One region of the Blautia sp. MB18-30 genome, then DNA from elsewhere that is predicted to be linked to it. Evidence: predicted binding sites of a transcription regulator. Region 1 holds the regulator's gene; each other region holds the start of a gene.
What was found. Region 1 encodes Rex, which represses fermentation and respiration genes when NADH is low (regulators of the CRP and FNR family bind a similar motif). Its sites were predicted from a motif close to ATTGTTAANTANTTAACAAT; they were not measured.

Region 1 (7,920 bases):
CAGCAGTATGATATCCTGGCTTCAGAGTTGCGGAAGCATCTGGATATGAAAAAAATCTATGAGATACTGGAAAACGGGATTACGGAGGAAGAATAGAAATGAAAGTTGAGCTTGAAAATGTAAAACCCATGGAGATTGAAAAAAGAAGCTTTGAGATCATCACAGAAGAGCTGGGGGATACTCCCCTGATCCCGGGAACAGAGCTGATCGTAAAACGCTGCATCCACACAAGCGCAGATTTTGATTATGCAAAAAATCTCTGCTTCTCGGAGGGTGCAGTGGAGATGGCCATGGACGCCATCCGCAACGGTGCCTGCATCGTCACAGATACCCAGATGGCAAAGGCCGGGATCAACAAGCGTGCACTTGCCCGCTACGGCGGTGAGGCTTACTGTTTCATGTCCGATGAGGATGTGGCTGCCCTTGCAAAAAAGAACGGGACTACCAGAGCCACAGCCAGCATGGACAAGGCCGCAGAGATGGATAAAAAGCTGATCTTTGCCATTGGGAACGCACCTACCGCACTGGTACGTCTTTATGAGCTTATTGAGAACGGAAAGCTTTCTCCTGAGCTGATCATCGGTGTGCCGGTAGGCTTTGTGAATGTTGTGCAGTCCAAGGAGCTGATCATGCACGCAGATGTGCCTTATATTGTGGCAAAAGGACGCAAGGGTGGAAGCAACATCGCTGCGTGCATTGTAAATGCCCTGCTCTACATGATCGATAACCGGAGAGATTAGGAGCCGGTAACCTCCTTCAGAAGCTGACAGGCAGGCAGAAAATCCTTGGATGGAATGGAGGAGCAGGAGAGGACCAAGGTGACCTCGGCTCCGTTTTCTCTGAGAACCTCCAGTCCCAGACCATGGTTCCGGGCTCTGTCTGTCAGTTCACTGCCTGTGAGAGAACAGGGGAGAGTAAGGGCAAGGCTGGTTCCTGCGGCTCCTGTTTGGATCTGGCAGTCCTGGCCGAAGGTTTCCCGGACAGCCTGGGAAAGAGCCTTCAGCTTCTGGGAATAAAGGCGGCGGAGCTTTCTTGTCTGGGAAGCCAGATGCCCGTCGCGGATAAACTGGCAGAGTGCGATCTGTTCTGCCTTGGAAGCAGTCTGATTATAAAAGGCTGCTTTTTTTGTATATTTTTCCCGGAGAGAGCGTGGCAATACCATGAAGCTGACACGGATGGAGGGCAGCAGCAGCCTGGAAAAGGAACCGATATAGACAACGTTTTCACCACCTGCAAGACCGAAAAGTGAAGGCGTCGGTTTCTGGAAATAAACAAATTCGTTTTCGAAATCATCCTCAATGATCAGATGGTCATCGATCTCCGCATGACGGATCAGCTCCAGGCGTCGTTTTACCGGCATGATCTCGCCCCATTTCGTCATGTGAGCAGGAGAAACATAGATCACATCGCAGCTTTTGTCCCGGTAATGGACATCAAAGCCGTAATCCTGAAAGATGGTGCTGCATGTGGTGAAGGACGGTGTGGGGAACGAAACGGTTTTCCGTTCATGGATCAGAGGGCAGAGGATCTGGAGAAGGGGCTGGAGACCGGCCCCTACTACAATGTCATCCGGGGAGCAGATCACATTTCTGCGTTCCCGGATATAGTCTGCGAGAACCTCCCGGAAATCGCTTTCACCCTGGGGTTCGCCATAAGAAAGCATACGGTCGCCCTGGCGGAGGGCGCTTTTGATGTAACGCTGCCACAGATCAAAACGGAAGCTTTCCCGGTCAACACCGGAAGAGGCAAAATCATAAAGGCAGGGCGTGATATCCTTATCCTGTTTTTCGGGGGTAAGCAGATGCTGCTTGGAAGCAATGCCGGTGACATAATAGCCGCTCTGTGCCCTGGCGATGATATAGCCGTCTGCTGCCAGCAGAAGATAGGCATTTTCGATGGTGGTACGGCTCAGCTTCAGCTCCTGGGCGCATTTGCGGAGGGAGGGCATTTTGCTTCCGGGAAGGAGACGGCCTTCCAGGATCAGCTTCCGATAATAGTGGTAAACCTCCAGATAAAGGTGTTCTTTTTTGTGTTCTGCAGATATATTTAACATAAGTATGATGATTTCCTTCCAAAAATGATTGCGTAAACCTGACAGTTCATTCTATAATATTACAGAAAAAAACTCAAGACTGGAGAATTACCATGAAAAAAATAGCAGTGATCAATGATCTTTCCGGGCTGGGGAAATGTTCACTGACAGCAGCGATCCCGGTGATCTCGGTGATGGGAGTCCAGGCGTGTCCACTTCCCACCGCTGTTTTAAGCAACCAGACCGGTTATGAAAGTTATTTCTGTGAGGATTTCACAGAGCATATGGAACCATATATGGAGCAGTGGAAAAAAAGAGGATTTTTCCCGGATGGGATCTATACAGGATTTCTTTCTGACGATAAGCAGGCAGACAGGATCCTGAAATTTATGGATGCGTTTGCAGGGAAGGATACTCTGATCCTTACAGATCCAGTGATGGGGGATGACGGCGCGGTTTATCCGATCTATACAGAAGAACTCCGCAGCCGGTTCTGCGAACTGACACGTCGTTCCTATGTGATCACACCGAACCTTACGGAAGCCCTCCTTCTTCTCTACGGAAAAGAAAAAATGGAGGAGATCTGGAAGGAACTGCAAAAGGCATCAGAGGCCCGGCGGATGGAAGAGATCCGGGAGATCGGGTGCGGACTTGCCCGGAAATTTTCACTTCCTGCCGTTGTGATCACCGGAGTGGATCACAGGGAGGAGGGGCAGCCTCTGAAAATGGGAAATCTTGTCCTGGAAAACGGAAACAGCTCCTGGGTATTTGCAGAGAAATCCGGCGGAAGCTATTCCGGGACAGGAGATCTTTTTGCATCCGTGCTCAGTGCAGGGCTGGTAAAAAGATATTCCATGAAAACCTGTGCAGAGCTGGCCGTGGATTTTATCTCGGCATCGATCCGGGATGCGGTGGAGGAAGGAACAGACCGTAACGATGGTGTATGCTTTGAACAGCATCTCGGTATGCTGCTTCCATAAAAACATAAGGGGATAAAAAAGAGCTGACCGTCAGGCCAGCTCTTCCCATTTTTCATAAAGCTCTTCCAGTTCTTCAGCGATGGCTGCTTTTTCGCGGCTCAGCTTTGTACATTCCGCTACATTGGTGCAGACATCCGGAAGGACCATGGTTTCGTCGATCTCGCTGTCTCTTGTTTCCAGCTCTTCGATACGGGCTTCGACTTTTTTCAGCTCGGCTTCCCGTTTTCGTTTCTTTGCCTGTTCTTCCTTCATCTGCTGCCAGGAAAGCTTGTTCTCGGAAATCGATTTTTCTTCGGTAGGTGCCTCCGGAGAAGTGCTTCCCGGTGCATAGGTACTGGTCAGCTCCTCCTTCTTTTCCAGATAGTAATCATAATCACCGATGTAATTTACCACTGCCTGGTTTGTCAGCTCCATGATCCTGGTCGCAGTCTGATTGATAAAGTAACGGTCATGGGATACATAAAGGACTGTACCGGTGTAGCTGACCAGTGCTTCCTCCAGGATCTCCTTGGAGGCAATATCCAGATGGTTGGTAGGCTCGTCAAGGATCAGGAAGTTGGCTTCGGAAAGCATCAGCTTTGCAAGGGAAACACGGCCTCTTTCTCCACCGGAAAGTGCGGAGATCTCCTTGAAAACATCATCTCCGGTAAAGAGAAATGCGGCAAGCATATTTCGGATCTCGGTCTCTGTGAGAGTCGGATAAGTATCGGAGATCTCCTGAAAAATTGTCTTGTCCATATGCAGAACATGATGTTCCTGATCGTAATAACCGATCTGCACCTTGGAACCAAGGGAAAATTTGCCGGCATCTGCCTCAATAAGACCGTTGATGATCTTTAGCATGGTGGTCTTTCCGGTTCCGTTGTTTCCGATCAGTGCCACACGCTCGCCGCGTTTGATATCAAAGGAGATATCGGAGAACAGGGTCTGTCCCGGAAAGGCCTTGGAAAGCGCTTCCACGTGGAGCACATCGTTTCCGCTTAACACCCGTGGTTCCAGCGAGATACGCATCCGGTCCTGGAGCTCAAGAGGCTTTTCGATCCTCTGTACACGGTCCAGCATTTTTTCACGGCTTTCCGCACGCTTGATGGATTTTTCACGGTTAAAGGATTTCAGCTTGGCGATAACGGCTTCCTGATGCTTGATATCCCGCTGCTGATTTAAGTATGCCTTGTACTGTGCGTCACGAAGCTGAGCCTTCTTGAGAGCATAGGCAGAGTAGTTGCCGCTGTATACGCGGGTCTGTCCGGCTTCGATCTCAATGACCTTGGTGACCACCTTATCCAGAAAATAACGGTCATGGGAGACGATAAAAACAGCTCCCGGATAATTCAGAAGATAAGTTTCCAGCCAGGAGATGCTTTCCATATCCAGGTGATTGGTTGGCTCATCCAGAAGCAGGATATCCGGCTTGGAAAGAAGCATCTTGCCCAGCGCCACGCGTGTTTTCTGACCGCCGGAAAGAGTTTCAATCTGCTTGTCATAATCTTCCTCTGTGAAGCCGAGACCCTTTAAGACACCGGTCAGCTCACTTTTGTAAGCGTATCCGTTCTCCAGCTCAAACTGATGGGTCAGGCGGGTATAGGTTTCCATCAGACGGTTCAGCTCATCACCGGTCACCGTGTTCATTTCCTGTTCCATATTGCGGATACGGCGTTCCATATCGATGATGTGCTGCTTGGTGGTAAGAAGCTCCTCGTAGATGGTATGATGTCCGTGGATATCCTGGTACTGGGCAAGATAGCCGATATTTTTATCCCGGGCAAGCACCACGGTACCGGAATCAGCAGAAAGCTCCTGCATGATGATCCGCAGCAGTGTGGTCTTTCCTGCACCGTTGCATCCGATCAGAGCAGCCTTTTCACGGTCTTCAATGTGAAAGGATGCATCATTTAAAATTACTTTTTCGCCAAAGGCCTTGCATATATTCTGACATGATAAAATCATAAAAACTGTCCTCCTGTATAAAGAATCACCCCTGTTTATGTCTGAACAGGGAAAAATCCTCCACCTATTATAACGGAAACTGCCGGGATTTCAAAGAAAAAATCAATTATTAGAAAAAATATAAAGAAATTTGTACAGAATAGACAACTTTAATTGACAGGAAAATGTCAATTCGTTATAATTAACCTAGTGTAAGGTAAGGAGGAAAACTATCGTGGAGACAAAACAAATCTCGAAAGCGGTGATTAAGCGTCTGCCACGCTATTACCGCTACTTAGGAGAGCTGATGGAAGATAATGTAGAACGTATTTCTTCCAATGAATTAAGTAAGAAGATGCATACCACAGCTTCTCAGATCCGTCAGGATCTTAATAATTTTGGCGGTTTTGGGCAGCAGGGGTATGGCTATAATGTACACTATCTTTATACAGAGATCGGTAAGATCCTGGGACTGGATACCGTTCATCCGATGATCATCCTGGGTGCCGGTAATCTGGGACAGGCACTTGCCAATTATGTGGATTTTGAGAAGCGCGGGTTCAGGCTGGTTGGTATCTTTGACGTAAATCCTGTGCTTGAGGGCATCGCAGTCCGTGGACTTGAGATCCAGATGCTCAGTGAGCTTCCGTTTTTCCTGAGAGAGAATAACGTGGAGATCGCGATCCTGACACTTCCTAAGAATAAAGCCAAGGAAATGGCAGATATCCTGGTAGAGAACGGGATCAAGGCAATCTGGAATTTTGCACATCTCGATCTTGAGACACCGGATGATGTGATCGTAGAGAACGTTCATCTTTCCGAGAGTCTGATGACACTGTCTTATAATCTCAGCAAATACAGGCAGGAACATGTGGATAAGTAAGAATTGTTAAGCTGCCGGAAACGGCAGCTTTCTCTATGACAGAGGGGAGGCAGAAGACAGAATGAAGAAGCTTGTTACCTGCAAAGAAATGAAGGATCTGGACTCCACAACGATCCGTGAGATCGGAGTTCCCTCCGAGGTTCTGATGGAGCGGGCGGCACTGAAGGTGGTAGAGGAAACAGAAAAGTATCTCCAGAAGGACGAAAGGATCCTGGTAGTCTGCGGAAGCGGAAACAATGGTGGTGACGGTATCGCAGTTGCCAGATTGTTCCATCTGAAGGGGATCCGGGTAGAGTTTTATATGGTCGGAAACAAAGATAAAATGACCAGAGAGACAGCTCTTCAGTATAAGATCGCTTCCGGTTATCGTGTCCCGGAGGTGAATAACCCGCAGTGGAGTGAATATACTACTATAGTAGATGCCGTGTTTGGGGTAGGCCTGACGCGTCCGATCGAGGGGCATTATGCTGATATCATCCATGAGATGAACAGTGCGAGGGCCAAAAAGATCGCAGTTGACATCCCGTCAGGAGTGAACGGAGATACTGGCCTGGAAATGGGAATTGCCTTCAGCGCCGATCTGACTGTCACATTTGCCTACCGGAAAAGAGGTCTTTGCTTTTATCCGGGAAGACTGTATGCAGGAAGGATCGTTACCGCCGATATCGGGATCTATGAGCAGGAAGCTGTGACTGCATCTGCCGCCTGTCTGGAAAATAAAGATCTGAAGCTGTTTCCGGAACGTGATCCCGGCGGAAACAAGGGTACCTTCGGAAAAGTGCTCTTTGTGACCGGAAGTGAGGGAATGTGCGGAGCCGCTTATTTAAGCGCCAGTGCAGCACTTCGTGCCGGTGCGGGAATGGTGAAGATCCAGACTGTGGAAGCCAACAGGATCCCACTGCAGATACTCCTTCCGGAGGCTATGGTCTGCAGCCGCTTTGATCAGGAATCCAATGAACAGCTTCTATCCTGGTGTGATGTGATCGTGATCGGACCGGGACTTGGAACATCAGTGGCCAGCCGTGAGAGAGAACAGTGGTTTCTCACGGCGGCTGCCCGGGAGAAAAAGCCGCTGATCCTGGATGCGGACGGCCTGAACCTTCTGGCTGCACATCCACAGTGGTATCAGTATCTGGGAGAGCATGTAGTCCTGACACCGCATATCGGAGAAATGAGCCGGCTCAGTGGCAGAACGATCCAGGAGATCCAGCATGAGATCGCAGATACTGCGCTGAAATGTGCTGCGGAAACAGGCTCTGTGTGCGTATTGAAGGATGCATGTACGTTGATCGCAGATGAAAAAGGCCAGATGTATCTGAATCTTTCCGGTAATTCCGGAATGGCAACTGCAGGAAGCGGAGATGTGCTTTCCGGGATTCTGGCAGCAGTGTTATGTATGTATCTGAAAACGGAGGAACAGCCTCCCATGGTTTTAAAGGCCGCGTTAGGTGTTTATCTTCACGGACTTTGCGGCGATCTTGCAGCCGCTGAAAAAGGAAAGCGCAGTATGCTGGCAGGAGATATCATAGAATATCTGCCCAAGGCATTAGCTATAGGTGAAGAGGAGTCGGGATTATGAAAAAATACGAGAGAGTAAAAGCACTGGTATCACTGGATGCCATTGCCCACAATTTTGAGGAAATGCATAAAAATGTCAAAGAAGGGACAAAGATCATCGCTGTGATCAAGGCAGACGGTTATGGCCATGGTGCTAGAGCTATTGCCCGTCTGATCCAGGACTATGATTATATCTGGGGATTTGCAACAGCTACTGCAGAGGAGGCACTGGAGCTTCGGCATGCAGGGATCACCAAGCCTGTCCTGATCCTTGGCCTTGTATTTGAGGAATATTATGAGGAACTTGCAGCCAATGATATCCGGATCACCATATCGGATCTTAATACAGCGGCAGAATATGCAAAAGCAGGTGCACGCATTGGAAAAAATGTACATATTCATCTGGCTCTGGATACGGGAATGACAAGGATCGGATATGCGGATATTCCGGAAAATGCGGTAAAGATCGAAAAAATCTCAAAAATCCCGAATCTGGTGATCGAGGGAATGTTTACCCATTTTGCCAGGGCGGATGAGACCGA
Region 2 (7,920 bases), on a different contig from region 1:
GCAAAACAAAGTTCCAATTCGGGAACAATTCCCGGATTGGACTTTACCGTTTCTGAAAATGTTTGTTAATTAACAAACTTACAAAATAAAAGATACTATATATGTATTATCAAAAAAACGACAAAGGAGAATCGTTATGGCACGTGCAGCAAGACAGCGAAGAGAAAACGAACTGCCCTACATTCCGTTTGGGCCATTTCAGATTCGTTTTCCGTTTATTCACTATAAAATTGAGTCCGTAGAGTTTATCCAGGGCCTGATCCTCGGGGTTACGGCACTGGCGGCGGTTCCTTATCTGGAACAATATCTGGGATTGCCTTATGAGCTGGCATGGAGCTGTGTGATCATAGAGACCATGCTGTATATGCTACACAGCTTACTTGGTGATCCGGTTGTACCGGGATGGATCACACCGACCCTTCCGCTGACGATCGTATTCCTGGAAGGCTTCCCTATGGGAAAAGAACGTATCCAGGCAATGATCGCCCTGCAGATGCTGGTTGGTCTCGTGTTCATATTTATGGGCATCACCAAACTTGCGGATAAATTTGTCCATGCAGTACCAAATTCTGTTAAGGGTGGTATCCTTCTTGCTGCGCCGGTGACGGTTATGGCAGGACAGCTGGGAGAGGGCGGCAACATGCATAAGTATCCGCTGGCGATCGTTGCCGGTGTAGGCCTTCTGATCCTGATCAGCTTTTCAGATAAATATCAGGAGAAGAGAAAGAACAACAAATTCCTGGATCTTGTTGCCAGGTATGGAAACCTTTTCCCGTATCTGATCGCCATGGTGGTAGGTCTTCTTGTAGGAGAACTGGATGCGCCTGGTTTGGAGCTGGGAACCTTTATCAAGATCCCGCAGTTCAAAGAGATTATCTCACAGGTAAGTATCTTTGGTGTGGGAATCCCGCCGGTCTCCATGTTTGTCAAAGCGCTTCCTCTGGCACTTGTATGCTATGTTATCGCATTTGGTGATTTTGTTACCACAGAGACACTGGTTACAGAGGCACGCCAGTCCAGAGATGATGAGTACATTGATTTCAATTCCAGCCGTTCCAACCTGGTCAGCGGAATCAGGAACCTGATCCTTTCCGTCATTGCCCCGTTCCCGCCGCTTTCCGGTCCGTTATGGGTTGGAATGACAGTATCTGTTTCCATCCGTTACAAGGAGGGAAAGAAAGCTATGAAGTCTCTGATCGGCGGTATGGCATCCTTCCGTATTGCAACGTTTTTAAGTGTGCTGATCATTCCGGTTGTAAGCTTCTTCCGTCCGATCTTTGGAGTCGGTTCCTCCATTACTCTGATGTTCCAGGCCTTTGTCTGTGCAAGGATCGGTATGGATTACTGTAGAACAGACCGTGACAAGATGATCGCAGGTGTTATGGCAGCTGTGCTTGCAACCCAGGGAACTGCATGGGCATCCGCATGGGCCCTGGCTGTAGGCTTCGGCCTGAATATCTTCCTTTCAAACTGGGATCCCAGAAAGAAAGAGGAGAATGCCATCGAGGATAAAAATTGATCAGAGGAATAACAAAGATATAAAAAACAGAAAAAGAAGAAGTGTGCTGGATGGGTCAGCACACTTCTTCTTTTTGTCATGAGATTTGTTGTTTTTAATTATTATTTTAATAGATTTGCTATTATGGGATTAAAATTGCAAAAATTTGTTACATCAATTGGGTTTAAAAATTGGTTTATAATTCGCGTTCTGTTACAAAAATCTACCGTAGATCCTTTTTATGGGAGGTTACAGGATCACAGGCTTTTGTGGATAATGTCAAGAACCTGTGCAAGCTCGTTGACATTGATCTGTCCCGGTGCGGAAGCTTTGGTAGCTGCACCGAAGGTAAGGGCGGAACCGAAGGTTTCGCCAGCGAGACGGCTGACAACACCGGTACCTGCCATGGACATGGTAATGATCGGGCGGTCGGCGAACTGTTCGGACATTTCCAGCGTGGCACTTAAGAGTGTAAGCACGTCCTGTTTGTTTCTTGGCATAACAGCCATTTTCGGGATATCTGCGCCATAGTCCTGCATCATGCGAAGACGGCGCACGATCTCATCCTTCTCAGGAGTTGCGTCAAAATCATGGTTGGAAGCGATGACCTTTACGCCATAGCTGTGTGCTTCCTGGATCATGCTTTTTACGATCTCCTCACCTGTGAAGGCTTCTACATCAATGAGATCTACATAGCCGCTTTTTGCGACAGCCATGTTGAGTGCTTTGTAAGCTTCGTTGGAGATCGCTTTTTCTCCGCCTTCCTTTGCAGTACGGAAGGTGAAGAGGATCGGAGTATCCTTTAAAACGGTCTGGAGATCTTTTGCCACATCCAGAACCTTGTCTGTGTCAAAAACGTCCTCAAACCAGTCAACACGCCATTCCACAACGTCTACGGGGATCCTTGCGAAGGTCCCTGCCTCAAGGAGGATATCATCCTTTGTCTGTCCCACGATCGGGACACAGATCTTCGGTCTTCCCTCTCCGAGTGTGATATTTCTTACCTGAACTGTTTTCATAATGGTCCTTTCTGATACGACAGGAACAGATAGCAGTTTAGTCGTCGTATCTGATGTTAAGAATCTCTTTCATATGCTCGATCGGCATCGGTTCGCCGGTCCACAGTTCAAATGCAGCGGAGCCCTGGAAAAGCATCATGCCAAGGCCGTTCATTGTCTTGCAGCCAACTTCCTTTGCCATAGAACGCATAGCAGTTTCAAGAGGGGAGTAAGGCACGTCAACAACGATAAGCTCCGGGCGGAAGTAAGACTTGTCCGGAACAACGGACTGACCTTCCAGCGGTTTCATTCCAACACCTGTCGCATTTACGAAAATATAACTGTCAGCCATTTCTTTTTTCAGCTGGTCAAGATCTGCCAGATCATAGAGAACAGCATGGCTTGAAGTTCTGGTGTTGATCTTTTCTACCGTAGATACTGCACGGTCCCAGAATTCATCTTTGCGGTTGAAGATTACGATCTCGCCTACACCGTCAAGTGCTGCCTGGATCTCGATAGCAGTTGCGGCACCACCTGCACCTACGATGGTCATTTTCTTTCCGATGGCGTCGATGTTATTGTCTTTCAGTGCTGCCATAAATCCGATACCGTCTGTGATATGGCCTGTAAGATGACCATGATCATTAACGATGGTGTTTACAGCGCCGCACATTTCTGCTGCCGGTGAAAGCTCGTCAAGGTACTGGCCTACCAGAGTTTTGTTCGGCATGGAAACGTTGGAACCTCTCATTTTCAGAGTACGGATGGCCTTTACAGCATCCTCGATCTCGTCTGCACCAACCTCAAATGCAAGATATGCATAATCATAGCCAAGCTTTGCAAAAGCTTCATTCTGCATGGCAGGAGAGCTGGAGTGGCGGATCGGATATGCCATAAGACCAATCAGTTCGGTATGTCCTGTGATTCTTTCTGACATGGTAATAACTCCTCTCATTGGTAAAATCTGGATGAAGATTTGTCTTTTTTAAACCTCCCACCACATAGATCTGAAGAAGTTGCGGACATTCTCCGGACGGCTACGGGGGAGGAAGACGTGGAAAAACTATGTTACGGATCACCGAGTGAACTGTAACAAATCTATATACACTTTCCGGTAGAAGGATTGAAATATTCCCGGAAAGGGTATAGCGGAAAAATATTAAAGGTATCCCTTCTGCTCAAGAATGGTAAGGATATTGCGTCCTTCCTGGGTACCGTCAATGATTCGTCTTGCTCTCTGGCTGTCGCCGATGTTCATGATCTCAACATCCTCAGAAGAAAATTCCTCTGTGAGGTTCTGGTAAAGCTGTCCCTGAGCTCTCATTCCGAGACATACGAAGCCGTACTCAAATGGAAGCTCATAAGGCTCACCGTCGCCCCTGACAAGGAAGGAAGAATCCTTAACCTCAAGGAGAGCAGTTTTTGTAAGCTGATGTACATTGTGTTTTTTCATCATGGTCTTTGTGTCATTTTTGCTTACCGGGTCAAGATCACGTCCGATCTGATCCATCATCTCAACGATAGAGATGTCTGCGTTTCTGTCAGCAAAGAATTCCACAACATCAAGACCTACAGCACCGCCGCCTACAACAACAACCTTTTTGCCTTCCAGATCCTTCGGAAAATCATTAATGTGGCTGATCATACCAAGAATAGAATAAATATTATGGTTCTCGTTGTCAATACGATCCTTCAGTCCTGCGATCGGAGGCAGAAGCGGAGCGGAGCCGGTGGAGCTTACGATGATATTCGGATGGAACTTGCGGATGTTTTCCGGTGTTCCTTCTGTGTTTTTGAAGATGTAAAGATTATCAAGCTGTTCAGCACGATGCATGAGATAGTGCGGGAAATCAGCAAGACGGTTCTTTGCAGGGATCTTTGAGATCAGAGATGCAAGTCCGCCAAGCTCATTGCCTTTTTCAAGAAGGAAGGTATTGCATCCAACCTCTGCGGCTGTACAGGCAGCTTCCAGTCCGGCAGTGCCTCCGCCGATAACGACCACGTTGCAGTTTTTATTTACATGTTTTTTCTTATATACATCGCCCTCAAGAACAGATGGGTTTACAGTACAGCGGATCGGACGGTTTACGCCGATACGGTTTCCGGCACAGCCAACGTTACAGGAGATACATTTGCGGAGGTCACACTCATGACCTGTGGCAACCTTGTTTACCCATGCAGGGTCTGCAATCAGACCACGGCCCATACCGATCAGATCTGCATCACCGTCAGCCAGGATACGCTCAGCAACCTTCGGGTCACGGACATTACCCATGGAGATACATGGCTTGTTGAATTTTTCTCTTACGGCCTTTGCCATGTAGGAACGCCATCCGTCCGGGAGATAATTTGCATCGATCTGGTACTGGATGGAACCGTTAAGTCCGCAGGAAACATCAAAGATATCAACCTCTTCCTGAAGATAATCCAGGTATTCCAGAGTATCCTCCAGTGTATTTCCGCCCTCCATCAGCTCATCCGCACTGAGACGGAGCATGATCGGGAAGAAAGGTCCTACCTGTTTTCTTACCTCATCGATGACCATACGGCAGAAACGGGTACGGTTCTCAACAGATCCGCCGAATTCATCGGTACGCTTGTTTGTGATCGGGGAGAGGAACTGACTGATCAGATAGGAGTGTCCTGCATGGATCTCTACCGCGTCAAAGCCAGCTGTCTGTGCACGTTTTGCAGCCTCACCGTATTTTTTTACGATGTGAAGGATCTCGTCTTTGGAAAGAGGACGCGGGATCTCGCCGCCTTCTTTGGATGGAACGTCGGATGCGGAAACCGGCTGCATGTTGATCCTGGAAGAAACAGCGGAAGCTCCGGCATGGTTGATCTGGATCGCGATCTTTGTTCCGTATCTATGAATATTTTCACAGAATTTGAAAAGACGTGGCAGATAGTTGTCATGGTCGATGCGCAGCTGTGTGGTTCCGTTGGAGCCCTGCGGGGAATCGATGCTTGCGTTCTCTACGATGATGAGACCTGTGCCACCCTTTGCACGCTGCTCATAATAATTGATATGAAGAAAACTCATTTCGCCGTTCTGTTCACCGTAGTTGGTGCCCATCGGCATCATAACAATACGGTTCTTGATAGTCATATTTTTAACGGTTAATGGGGAAAAAATATGCGGATAATCATTCTTCATCTGAAAAAAACCTCCCTGGTTATTTTAAATAGAATCGTTTGTTTGTGTTAATTATATAACAAAAATATCTATAAAACTAATTCATAATACAAGTGATATAATAAAAATAATCTATAGATTTTCTTATGAAATAAAAGGAGCAGAATGTGCAGATAGCAGCTGAAAAAAATAACTGGAAAAGGTAGCAGATTCCAGGGTTTACATACAGGACTTTAGCGTGGTATCATAACAAATAAAAAAGATACAGAACACGGGGAGACGGAAATGTAAGACCATATTACCGTGAAATGTAAAAAAGACAGGAGATAGAAAAATGGAATTCTGGGATATTTACGATGCAGATAAGAAACCGACAGGACGTACCATGAAGCGCAACGACTGGTGCCTGAAAGATGGAGAATATCATCTGACAGTCTTAGGTGTGGTGGCAAGACCGGACAAGACCTTTCTTATTACTAAACGTGTGATGACAAAGGCCTGGGCTCCGGGCTGGTGGGAGGTTTCCGGCGGTGCAGCCCAGGCAGGAGAGGCTTCCCGTGATGCAGTACTCCGTGAGGTGAAAGAGGAGACCGGACTGGACGCCAGTGAGGCAGAGGGCGGATACCTTTTTACATATAAAAGAGAGAACCCGGGGGAAGGAGATAATTACTTTGTGGATGTGTACCGTTTTGTCATGGATGTGGAGGATAAGGATCTGAAGCTTCAGACAGAAGAGACAGACGGATATATGTTTGCAACCCTGGAGCAGATCCGGGCGTTTGCCGCAGAGGGAAAATTCCTACATTATGACAGTATTAAGAAGGTGTTTGAGTTCTGAGCAGATTTCTGACTGGTTTTCCGCGAGGATTTGAAAATAAATGTTGTTTTTTGTGGATTTATATTTTTAAAAACGTTGTTTTTTGACTTGTTTTCGAAGAATTGTCTTGACATTAAAATTGGTAAATAGTAAAATTAAATCAGATGAACTGCCAGACTGTTTTTTGACCATGAGCAGGTAGCAGAGCGGATTTCAAAGATCTGCCTGACTTTAGGAAGCTGTAAGCCGGATGAATGAAATCCGGCTTATAAAATTATCCAATATTATCAGATCGAGAATAATATAAAATTTTGAAAGCGAGGAATCATCAATGGCGGATGAACATAGAGATCAGATCAGAATCGTACAGGAAACCGTAGCCGGTAAGGAGATCACATTTGCCCATATCATGGGTGGTCCGGCACCTATCATATATCAGAAGCTTGGACTGAATCCGCAGGTGGACTATGGATCATCTGCAATTGGTATCATGAACATGACACCTTCCGAGTCTGCTGTGATCGCATCCGATATTGCTGTGAAGAGCGGTAATGTGTATCTTGGATTTGCAGACCGTTTTACAGGAACACTGATCATAACAGGAGAGATTTCCGATGTGCAGACTGCAATGGAGGAGATCGTGGATTATTTCCGTGATACTCTGGGATATGTAGTATGCAATATCACCAAGAGATAAGGAAGTGTACCATGGAAGAACGGATAACAAAGGAAGAACTGCTGGAGAGGCTGTTTCATGATGATTATGAGAACCTTAAGGGAAGAAGACTTCGGCTGACCCGGGTGAGAGTACCTGGAAAGGAGCTTTCCTTTGCACATGTTTTTACACCAAATGACAGATCGATATATGAGAATCTTGCGTTACATATCGGTGTTCATGAAGGTGAAGATCACAGAGGAGATGCCATCGGCATGGTCCGTGTCACACCCTGGGAGGCAATCGTGGTTGCGGCAGATGTTGCAGTGAAGGCAGCTCATGTGGAAGTAGGATTTATGGATCGTTTCTGCGGGACGCTGATCCTGACAGGCGGTTTTACGGAAGTGATGACAGCCGTGGAGGAAGTGGTACGATTTTTCCATGAGACATTGAAATTCGATGTCTGTAAGATCCACAGAAGCTGAGGCAGGACGGGATAAAAAATGAAAAAAATTTTTCTGATGGGTCGAAGTGAAGCCGGCAAAACATCCCTGACACAGGCGCTTAAAGGGGAAGAGCTTCATTATCATAAGACTCAGTATACCAATACAAATGAAGATACTATTGATTCACCGGGAGAATATGCGGAATCCAAGCATTTCAGCGTAGGACTGGCCTGCTTTTCCTTTGAGGCGGATGTGATCGCCATTGTACAGGCAGCCAATGAGCCCTTTAACCTGTTTAGTGACGGCAGCAGGAATTTTCTACTACGGCCGCTGATCGGGATCATCACCAAGGTGGATTCTCCCCATGCCA
Region 3 (7,920 bases), on a different contig from region 1:
CATACATTACGGCAGGCATTACAGCGGATACATTTACTCAGCTCGCTCTGCCAGAATGCAAATTTTTCTTCCGGACTCATTGCCTCGATCCGCTCAACTTCTGCGAAACGGTCAGTGTCCTTTGTCTCCTTTGACTCACCGATCAGTTCATCGTAAATTTTATGCTCTTTTCCTTTACATACATGGCAGCGTTCCAGCATGGCATCTTTGTATGCACAGGTTTTTTCTCCGTAAACAGTATCCACAGTCAATGTCTCTGCATCTCCGGTAATCTCTGCTCCGGAAATTCCCCGGATACCCTTGATCCCCATTTTGCGGATCTTTTCAATATCCAGCTTTCCTTTACAGCCAACACCTACGATATAGGCTTTTTCTCTGTCTACACGATGCTCTTTCAAAAGCTGGTTAAAGCTATATGTATCGCAGGGCTTCAGACAGACCATGGTTTTTCCTTCCAGCTTGGAAGCTTCGATCATATATTTGCTTAAATTGGCACCGCAGAATCCATCATAAACAAAATCCTCCAGAGATTCCGGTGTTTCAAAATAGGCTGGTTCCGGATTAAAGGCAAGATCTCCGGCTTTCCACCCAAGAACCCGGACTACCGTGCCATCTGCAAGCAGTTCTTTTGCACGTTTTATCAGCTCCTGCATCTTATATCCTCCAATCTCACGTTTTTACCAAGTGAATGGATCTTCTCAACAAACTCATTCATAGTCTGTGAAAATTTCACGCCCTCTGCGGCAGATACCCATTCCACACGTGTTCTTCCGTTTTCCACACCAATATAATCCAGCATTGAAAACAGAAGTGTCATACGTCTTCTTGCATAATAGTTTCCGGTACTGTAATGACAGTCTCCCGGATGGCATCCGCACATGATCACACCATCGGCTCCTTTTTCAAAGGCACGGAGGATGAACATGGGATTGACACGGCAGGAACATGGAACACGGATGATCTTTACATCCGCCGGATAGCTCAAACGACTGCTTCCGGCAAGGTCTGCTCCGGCGTAACTGCACCAGTTACAGCAGAATGCCACGATCTTTGGTCTGAATTCTTCCTTTGTTTCTATCGACATATTGCATCCACCTCCGCGATAATCTGTCTGTTGGAGAAGCCCTGAAGGTCCATGGCTCCTGACGGGCAGGCTACTGTGCAGGCACCGCAGCCCTGGCAAAGTGCTGTATTGACAACCGCAACTCTTCTTGTCTCACGGATACCGTGATCGTTGACCTGTTTCTCCTCATAGGAAATCGCTCCGTAAGGACATACATTTGCACAGGTAGAGCATCCGTTACAGAGAAGCTCGTCGGATTTTGCCGTACATGGATTGGTTGTCAGCTTGTCCTTTGCAAGAAGCCCTATGGCCTTTACAGCCGCAGCTCCTGCCTGGGCAACTGTCTCCGGGATATCCTTTGGCCCCTGGCATACACCGGAAAGGAAAATTCCTGCTGTCGGTGATTCTACAGGACGAAGCTTTGCATGGGCTTCTGTAAGGAAATTGTTGGTGTCAATACTTGCAGTAAGCATGGTAGCGATCTTACGTACATCCGGATTTGGCTCAATGGCTGTTGCAAGAACTACCATATCTGCTTTCTTGAAGATCTGCTTATTATCAAGAAGATCCGAGCCCTGAACAAGAAGTGTTCCATCCGGCTGCGGAATTACTTTTCCTACCTGACCTTTGATGTAGTTTACGTTATACTGCTCAACTGCTCTTCTGTAAAACTCATCGAAGTTTTTACCAGGTGTACGGACATCAATATAAAATACCGTCACATTGGTATCCGGATATTTATCACGGATCAGCATGGCATGCTTAGCTGTGTACATACAGCAGATCTTGGAACAGTATGGCTTTCCACGGTCATCGGAGCAACGGCTTCCAACACACTGGATAAATACGATCTCCTTCGGTGCTTTTCCATCGGAAAGGCGCTCAAGATGTCCTTTTGTAGGTCCTGCAGCATTCATGATACGCTCCAGCTCCAGAGATGTGATCACATCCTTGCTCTGGCTGTATGCGTATTCATCGTATTTGTCAAGCTTGATGGTATCAAATCCGGTTGCCACCACGATCGCTCCGTATTTCTGTGTTACGATCTCATCCTGCTGATCGTAATCAATGGCTCCTGCCTGACATACTTTGGAGCAGACACCACATTTGCCTGTCTTAAATTTCAGGCAATGCTCTCTGTCGATCACAGGAACATTTGGAATCGCCTGTGCAAACGGAGTATAAATAGCTGACCGGTTGTTCAGCCCTCTGTTGAACTCATTTGGAATCTTTTTGGAAGGACATTTTTCCTGGCAGACTCCACAGCCTGTACATTTGTCCATGTTGACACTTCGCGCTTTTTTGCGGATATCAACAGTAAAATCTCCTACAAAACCTGCAACTTTTTCTACTTCACTGTATGTATAGATATTGATCTTTTCGTGAGCTGCAGCCTCCACCATTTTTGGAGTAAGGATACATGCGGAGCAATCCAGAGTAGGGAAGGTTTTGTCAAGCTGTGACATTCTTCCGCCGATACTTGGTGTTTTTTCCACAATATCAACTTCATAGCCTGCATCGGCAATATCAAGAGCCGTCTGGATTCCGGCGATACCGCCTCCGATGATCAGGGCTCTCTTTGTAACCTGGCTTTCTCCCGGCTGAAGAGGAGCATTTAAATTGACTTTTGCTACTGCTGCTCTTGCAAGGATCACGGCCTTCTCCGTAGCCTCCTGCATATCCTTGTGGATCCAGGAACAGTGCTCACGGATATTTGCGATCTCCACCATATATGGATTCAGGCCGGCCTTTTCCGCTGCTTTACGGAAAGTTGCCTCATGCATACGCGGAGAACAGGAACAGACAACCACTCCTGTGAGATTTTTTTCACGGATGGCTTCCTGGATCCTGGACTGTCCTGCTTCAGAACACATATACTGATAATCTTCTGCATGGACAACTCCTGGCTCTTTTGCAATGATCTCCACAACTTTTTTCACGTCTACCGTAGCGGCAATATTACTTCCGCAATGACAGACAAATACACCGATTCTCTGCACTTTCTCACCTCCTGTATCTTCTGAACGCACTTACAAGCAGCTGCTGAGGAAGCTCCGGATCAAGAAGCTCCGGAATTTCATTTGGTGAAAGATAGTCTCCGCCTTTTTCCCGAACAACCAGCTGTCTTGCCCCGTCAATGATCTTTCCGGGTTTTACGTCTCGCGGACAGCGCTCCACACAGGCAAAACAGGAAAGACATTTCCACAGAGATGCTGAATTTACAAGTGCTTCGATATTTTCATTGATCACGTAGGACACAAACTGATGAGGCTTGATATCCATCTCGTCAAAGGATGGGCAGGTAGCAGAGCATTTGCCACACTTCATACATTTCAGAGGATTGGTCCCGCTGATCTCCTTTATTTTTTCCGCAGCAGAATGGTTATCTCTCATTTTGCCACCTCCTCTTTGACGCCAAGGGCTTCTGCCAGAAGCTCTGTAAAATAGTAAACCGGCATTTTATTTCCGGAATTTTTATTCAGATTGTATTTGCAGAGCGGACAGGCAGTGATCAGCATATCTGCGCCAAAGCCTGCTGCGCTTTCTTCAATCTTTTCACACATATTCTGTGACATTTCTTTTTCTTTCAGGGATATATATCCTCCACAGCATTCATTTCTGTAAGGATAGATCACAGGCTCAGCGCCAAGGGCACGGATAAAATCCTCCATGATCCTTGGATTTTCCGGATCATCAAATGCCATGATCTTTCCAGGTCTCAGAAGCAGACATCCGTAATAGGCTCCGATCTTCTTTCCGGTAAAAGGATTTACTACTTTTTCTTTCAGTTTATCAAAACCGACTCTGTCCCGGAGAACCTCCAGATAATGGAGAACGGTTGTCTCTCCTTCATAGGGAGCTTCCAACTGCATATAATTGTTGGCTCTGATCCGGATATCTTCCACATTTTTCATATCATCATTGACACGCTTGATCACATGATGACAGGCTGAACAGATTGTCACCAGATCCTGGCCTTTTTCTTTTGCCTGGTTTAACGCACGGACGGAAGAAAGCTTTGTGGCGATCTCGTCTGTGCCAAGCGGATAAACACCACCACAACACTGCCAGTCCTCGATCTCCTCAAGCTCAAACCCAAGGGCTGTGGCACTGGCTCTGGCATACTCATCCAGATCTTTGGCCTTTGTTCTCAGGGTGCAACCCGGATAATAACTGTACTTCATACCTTTCATTATCCTTTCTTAGTCTAAAATCTGACGTTTCTAGTAGATATTCTTGTTCATATATTGTCTTTTTTTTAACGATACATGAATAAAAAAATGAAATCTCAACTAACACTTATTTGAGTTTTTTTATCAATTTGCACCCAAATAAAAGAGAAAAACACTCTTCCTCCGCAATTAAGAAGTGTATTAGCTCGATTTCCGAAATCATCATATCACGTTATTTCTGTTTCGACAAGGCTTTTTCGATATTTTTTTGTGTTTTTTTTAACGTACTTTTGAAAAACCTTATCATTTACGATCCTGCTTCCATGATAATTTTCATTTTCGGGCATAAAAAAAGCTCCGGATCTCTCCGAAGCTTTTTTGCTCCTATCAGTAAATAATGATCGGATAACCTGCATCAATGGTGTTATAGATCAGTGCTGCCTGATCCTTAGGCAGATTGATGCAGCCGTGGCTTCCGTTGGTTTTATAACGGTTCCCGCCAAAGGATGATTGCCAAGACGCATCATGAAGTCCCTGTCCGTAGACAAAAGGCATCCAGTAATTAACCTTTACATCGTAACCATATTCATTGCTGGTAAGGTTAAAGGGACTCGCCTTGTAGGCGATCGGCCATGCACCACGATATGTTTCACGCCCCTTCACCGGCTTACCGCTGACAATATCTGTTTCCGTCACAAGGCTTCCGTCCTTATACAGCCACAAATGCTGTGCATCCAGACTGACCTCTATGTAACTGCCTGCCAGATCGTCTGTTCCGTTTCTCTGGTATCCTTTTTTGCTGTAAACAGGCTCTCTTGTTACAGCAGTACCGCTTTTCAGGTCTTCCAGAAGCTGAGCATATTCTCCGTCCTGATCGATCCGGTATCCGTACTCATTTCCCTCAATGGTCACATCCGTTCCCGTAGATGTATGAAAGGTGCGGGGAACATAAATGGTATTGTATTTGTTGGCAAGCTCACTGATGTAGGCTTTAATGGCTTCTTCATCTAAAGTCAGCGTCTCCCCTTCAGCCTTCAGCCAGGATGTGATCGTATCGGAATCCAGAACAGCCGTTTCACTTCCGAATGTATAAGTTACTGTACTGCTGCGGTATTTCTTCAGCTGGCTGTTCAGGTCTGTAACCTTATTTTTCATATCCTCTGTTGCAGTGACAGTCGGACTTACATACACATGCTTGTTGATCGGTACTGTAATGATATCCCCAAGCAGAGCCGTATCAAATGCTGCGTTCAGATTTGTGTCCACGGTAGTCTCCAGCTTATCCGGATCGATCTCCGTCCCCTGTACCTGCTTCACAAGGGTGAATTCTTTTTTCTCCTTATCGTACTGAATGGCTGCATCAACAGAAGCTTTTCTTTCTTCCGTACCGAAATTTGAAAGATCGAGAGCCTGCTTTTCCTGCTCCTCATCTTCCTCGATCTGACATTCCGGTTCTATATTTTCTTCCTTTGGAAAAAGCTTCCGGCTCTCTTCCCGCTGTTTCTGAATTTCTGTAAGCTTACTCAGAAGGGCTTCTTCATTGAGACTGTAGCCCAGCTCTTTCAAAGTAGTACTGTAAACTTCCTGATCATTTTCCTGAAAGGATACCGGACGATCTGCAAATTCCGCAGTGATCTTTTCTTCTGCCTGCTTTGCATCCAGTCCGGAAACATCCACTCCCCATATGGAAATCTTCCGTCCCAGCGTATTGTGATCTGCCAAGTATGTATAGACAAATAACCCTGCCACTGCCAGGATTGTTACGCCAATGCAGATCCCAAGTATGATCTTCAGTGTCTTTTTACTGATGGTTGATCTTTTCTCCATACCCTTATCCCTCGAGTCTTATGTAATATATGTTATGTTGTCACACTGGCTGTTATTATAATACAATAAATCCCATTTTCTGTAAAAATGACTTATCCCGGATCCTTCTGATCCGGTAAAAAAAGACAGACTGACGCCTCTGCGAAAATCTGTCTTTCTCATACGTTTCTTTATCTGTTTCTGGCAACAGTATTTCTCTCAGAATCTTCTGCTTCTTATTCCGGCATTACGATCTTGCCTGCAACGGCACAGGCTGCTGCTGTTTTCGGAGATGCCAGATAGATCTGAACCTTGGAAGTTCCCATACGTCCCAGGAAATTACGATTGTTGGTTGCCACGACCTTTTCACCGTCTGTCAGGATTCCGCCGGTCCTTCCGCAGCAAAGTCCGCAGCCCGGATGTGTAATGATAGCCCCTGCTTCCGCAAGAGTATCCAGAATGCCAAGCTCAATAGCCTGACAGTAAATTTTGCGGCTGGCAGGAGTCACGATCAGCTTTACAAAGTCTGCAACCTTTTTGCCCTTCAGCACCTCTGCTGCCGCCATAAGATCCTCCAGACGTCCGTTGGTACAGGAACCGATGAATACCTGGTCGATGGTCTCACCCTGAAGCTCACTGACATCACGGATCTTGTCCACCTGAGACGGACATGCCATTACCGGCACAAAATCCTCTGCTTTATAAGTTATGGTCTTCATGTAGACAGCATCCTCATCTCCCACAAGACTCTTCTGATAATCATCAAGCTCTACGTTGCAGTAAGCAGCTGTCTTCTCATCCGGTGTGAAAAGTGCACATTTCGCACCGGCCTCAATTGCCATATTCGCCATAGTCATACGGCTTGCCACAGACATATTTTCAATGGTGCTTCCGGAAAATTCCAAAGCACGGTAAGTAGCTCCATCTGCACGAAGGTCACCGATCAGGCGGAGGATGATATCCTTGGACATGACATTCTCCGGAAGTTCTCCGTCGATCACAACCTTTATGGTTTCCGGAACCTTGATCCACATGGTTCCTGTTCCCAGGATGCTGGCCATCTCTGTGTAACCGATGCCGGAAGAAAACGCACCGACACATCCATAAGTCGTGGTATGGCTGTCTGTGCCAAATACAATATTACCGGGTTTAACATAACCTGCCTCAGTCATAAGCTGATGACAGATACCGTCACTTCTGTGTACGTTTTTCATGCCATATTTAGCTGCAAAAGCATCTCCCACATGGAAATGTCTGGTATCATCCTGCTGACTTGCCGGTACAAGATGGTCATAGATCAGAACAACCTTGTCCGGATCCCACAGCTTCTGAAAGCCCATCTCCTCAAATTTTTCCGCTACAAACGGAATAAAGATATCATGGATCATCACTCTGTCCACATTGACCGTCACGATATCACCAGGCTTTACTGCCTTGCCTGTATTATGTCTGATAATTTTTTCAATGATCGTCTCGCCCATTATTTCTCTCCTCTCCGTTTTTTTAGTCCAGGCCGTTCAGCTTACGCATGGCTTTTACCAGTCCGCCAGCCTGGATGATATCCATCAGATTCTCTGGAAGAGAAGCGATCGGGTACTGTTTTCCATTGTGCTCTACATGCTCATTCATTACTACCGTAACCTGATCTCCCTCTTTTACATTGTCATGAAGATCCGGCTGCTCAATAAGAAGAAGGCCGTTGTTAATGGAGTTGCGGAAAAAGATCCGGGCAAAAGATTTCGCAATGACACACTGCACACCCAGTGCCTTGATGATCTCCGGTGCCTGCTCTCTGGAGGATCCGCATCCGAAGTTCTTTCCTGCTACAATAATGTCGCCCTTTTGGATCTGTCCGGCCAGCTCCGGACGAAGGGGACT

Region 2: the regulator Rex is predicted to act here: its motif matches at 5,697-5,716, upstream of NCY57_RS07305 (oxidoreductase).
Region 3: the regulator Rex is predicted to act here: its motif matches at 4,311-4,330, upstream of NCY57_RS11185 (CoB--CoM heterodisulfide reductase iron-sulfur subunit B family protein).

The regions. Positions count from the first base shown of each region.
Region 1 is NZ_JAMOYY010000020.1:40,522-48,441, reverse strand. It holds gene NCY57_RS10650 (cobyric acid synthase) at 1-96, shown strand, start outside; gene NCY57_RS10645 (precorrin-8X methylmutase) at 99-740, shown strand; gene pdxR (MocR-like pyridoxine biosynthesis transcription factor PdxR) at 737-2,053, opposite strand; gene NCY57_RS10635 (pyridoxamine kinase) at 2,146-3,012, shown strand; gene NCY57_RS10630 (ABC-F family ATP-binding cassette domain-containing protein) at 3,043-4,959, opposite strand; gene NCY57_RS10625 (redox-sensing transcriptional repressor Rex) at 5,174-5,821, shown strand; gene NCY57_RS10620 (NAD(P)H-hydrate dehydratase) at 5,883-7,400, shown strand; gene alr (alanine racemase) at 7,397-7,920, shown strand, end outside.
Region 2 is NZ_JAMOYY010000012.1:5,258-13,177, forward strand. It holds gene NCY57_RS07290 (hypothetical protein) at 137-1,519, shown strand; gene aroD (type I 3-dehydroquinate dehydratase) at 1,756-2,517, opposite strand; gene NCY57_RS07300 (shikimate dehydrogenase) at 2,555-3,433, opposite strand; gene NCY57_RS07305 (oxidoreductase) at 3,656-5,653, opposite strand; gene NCY57_RS07310 (NUDIX hydrolase) at 5,967-6,470, shown strand; gene NCY57_RS07315 (BMC domain-containing protein) at 6,781-7,146, shown strand; gene NCY57_RS07320 (BMC domain-containing protein) at 7,158-7,589, shown strand; gene NCY57_RS07325 (EutP/PduV family microcompartment system protein) at 7,608-7,920, shown strand, end outside.
Region 3 is NZ_JAMOYY010000023.1:2,117-10,036, reverse strand. It holds gene NCY57_RS11205 (4Fe-4S dicluster domain-containing protein) at 1-653, opposite strand, end outside; gene NCY57_RS11200 (hydrogenase iron-sulfur subunit) at 641-1,084, opposite strand; gene NCY57_RS11195 (CoB--CoM heterodisulfide reductase iron-sulfur subunit A family protein) at 1,075-3,063, opposite strand; gene NCY57_RS11190 (4Fe-4S dicluster domain-containing protein) at 3,068-3,457, opposite strand; gene NCY57_RS11185 (CoB--CoM heterodisulfide reductase iron-sulfur subunit B family protein) at 3,454-4,248, opposite strand; gene NCY57_RS11180 (L,D-transpeptidase family protein) at 4,624-6,063, opposite strand; gene NCY57_RS11175 (3-isopropylmalate dehydratase large subunit) at 6,279-7,523, opposite strand; gene NCY57_RS11170 (LeuD/DmdB family oxidoreductase small subunit) at 7,546-7,920, opposite strand, start outside.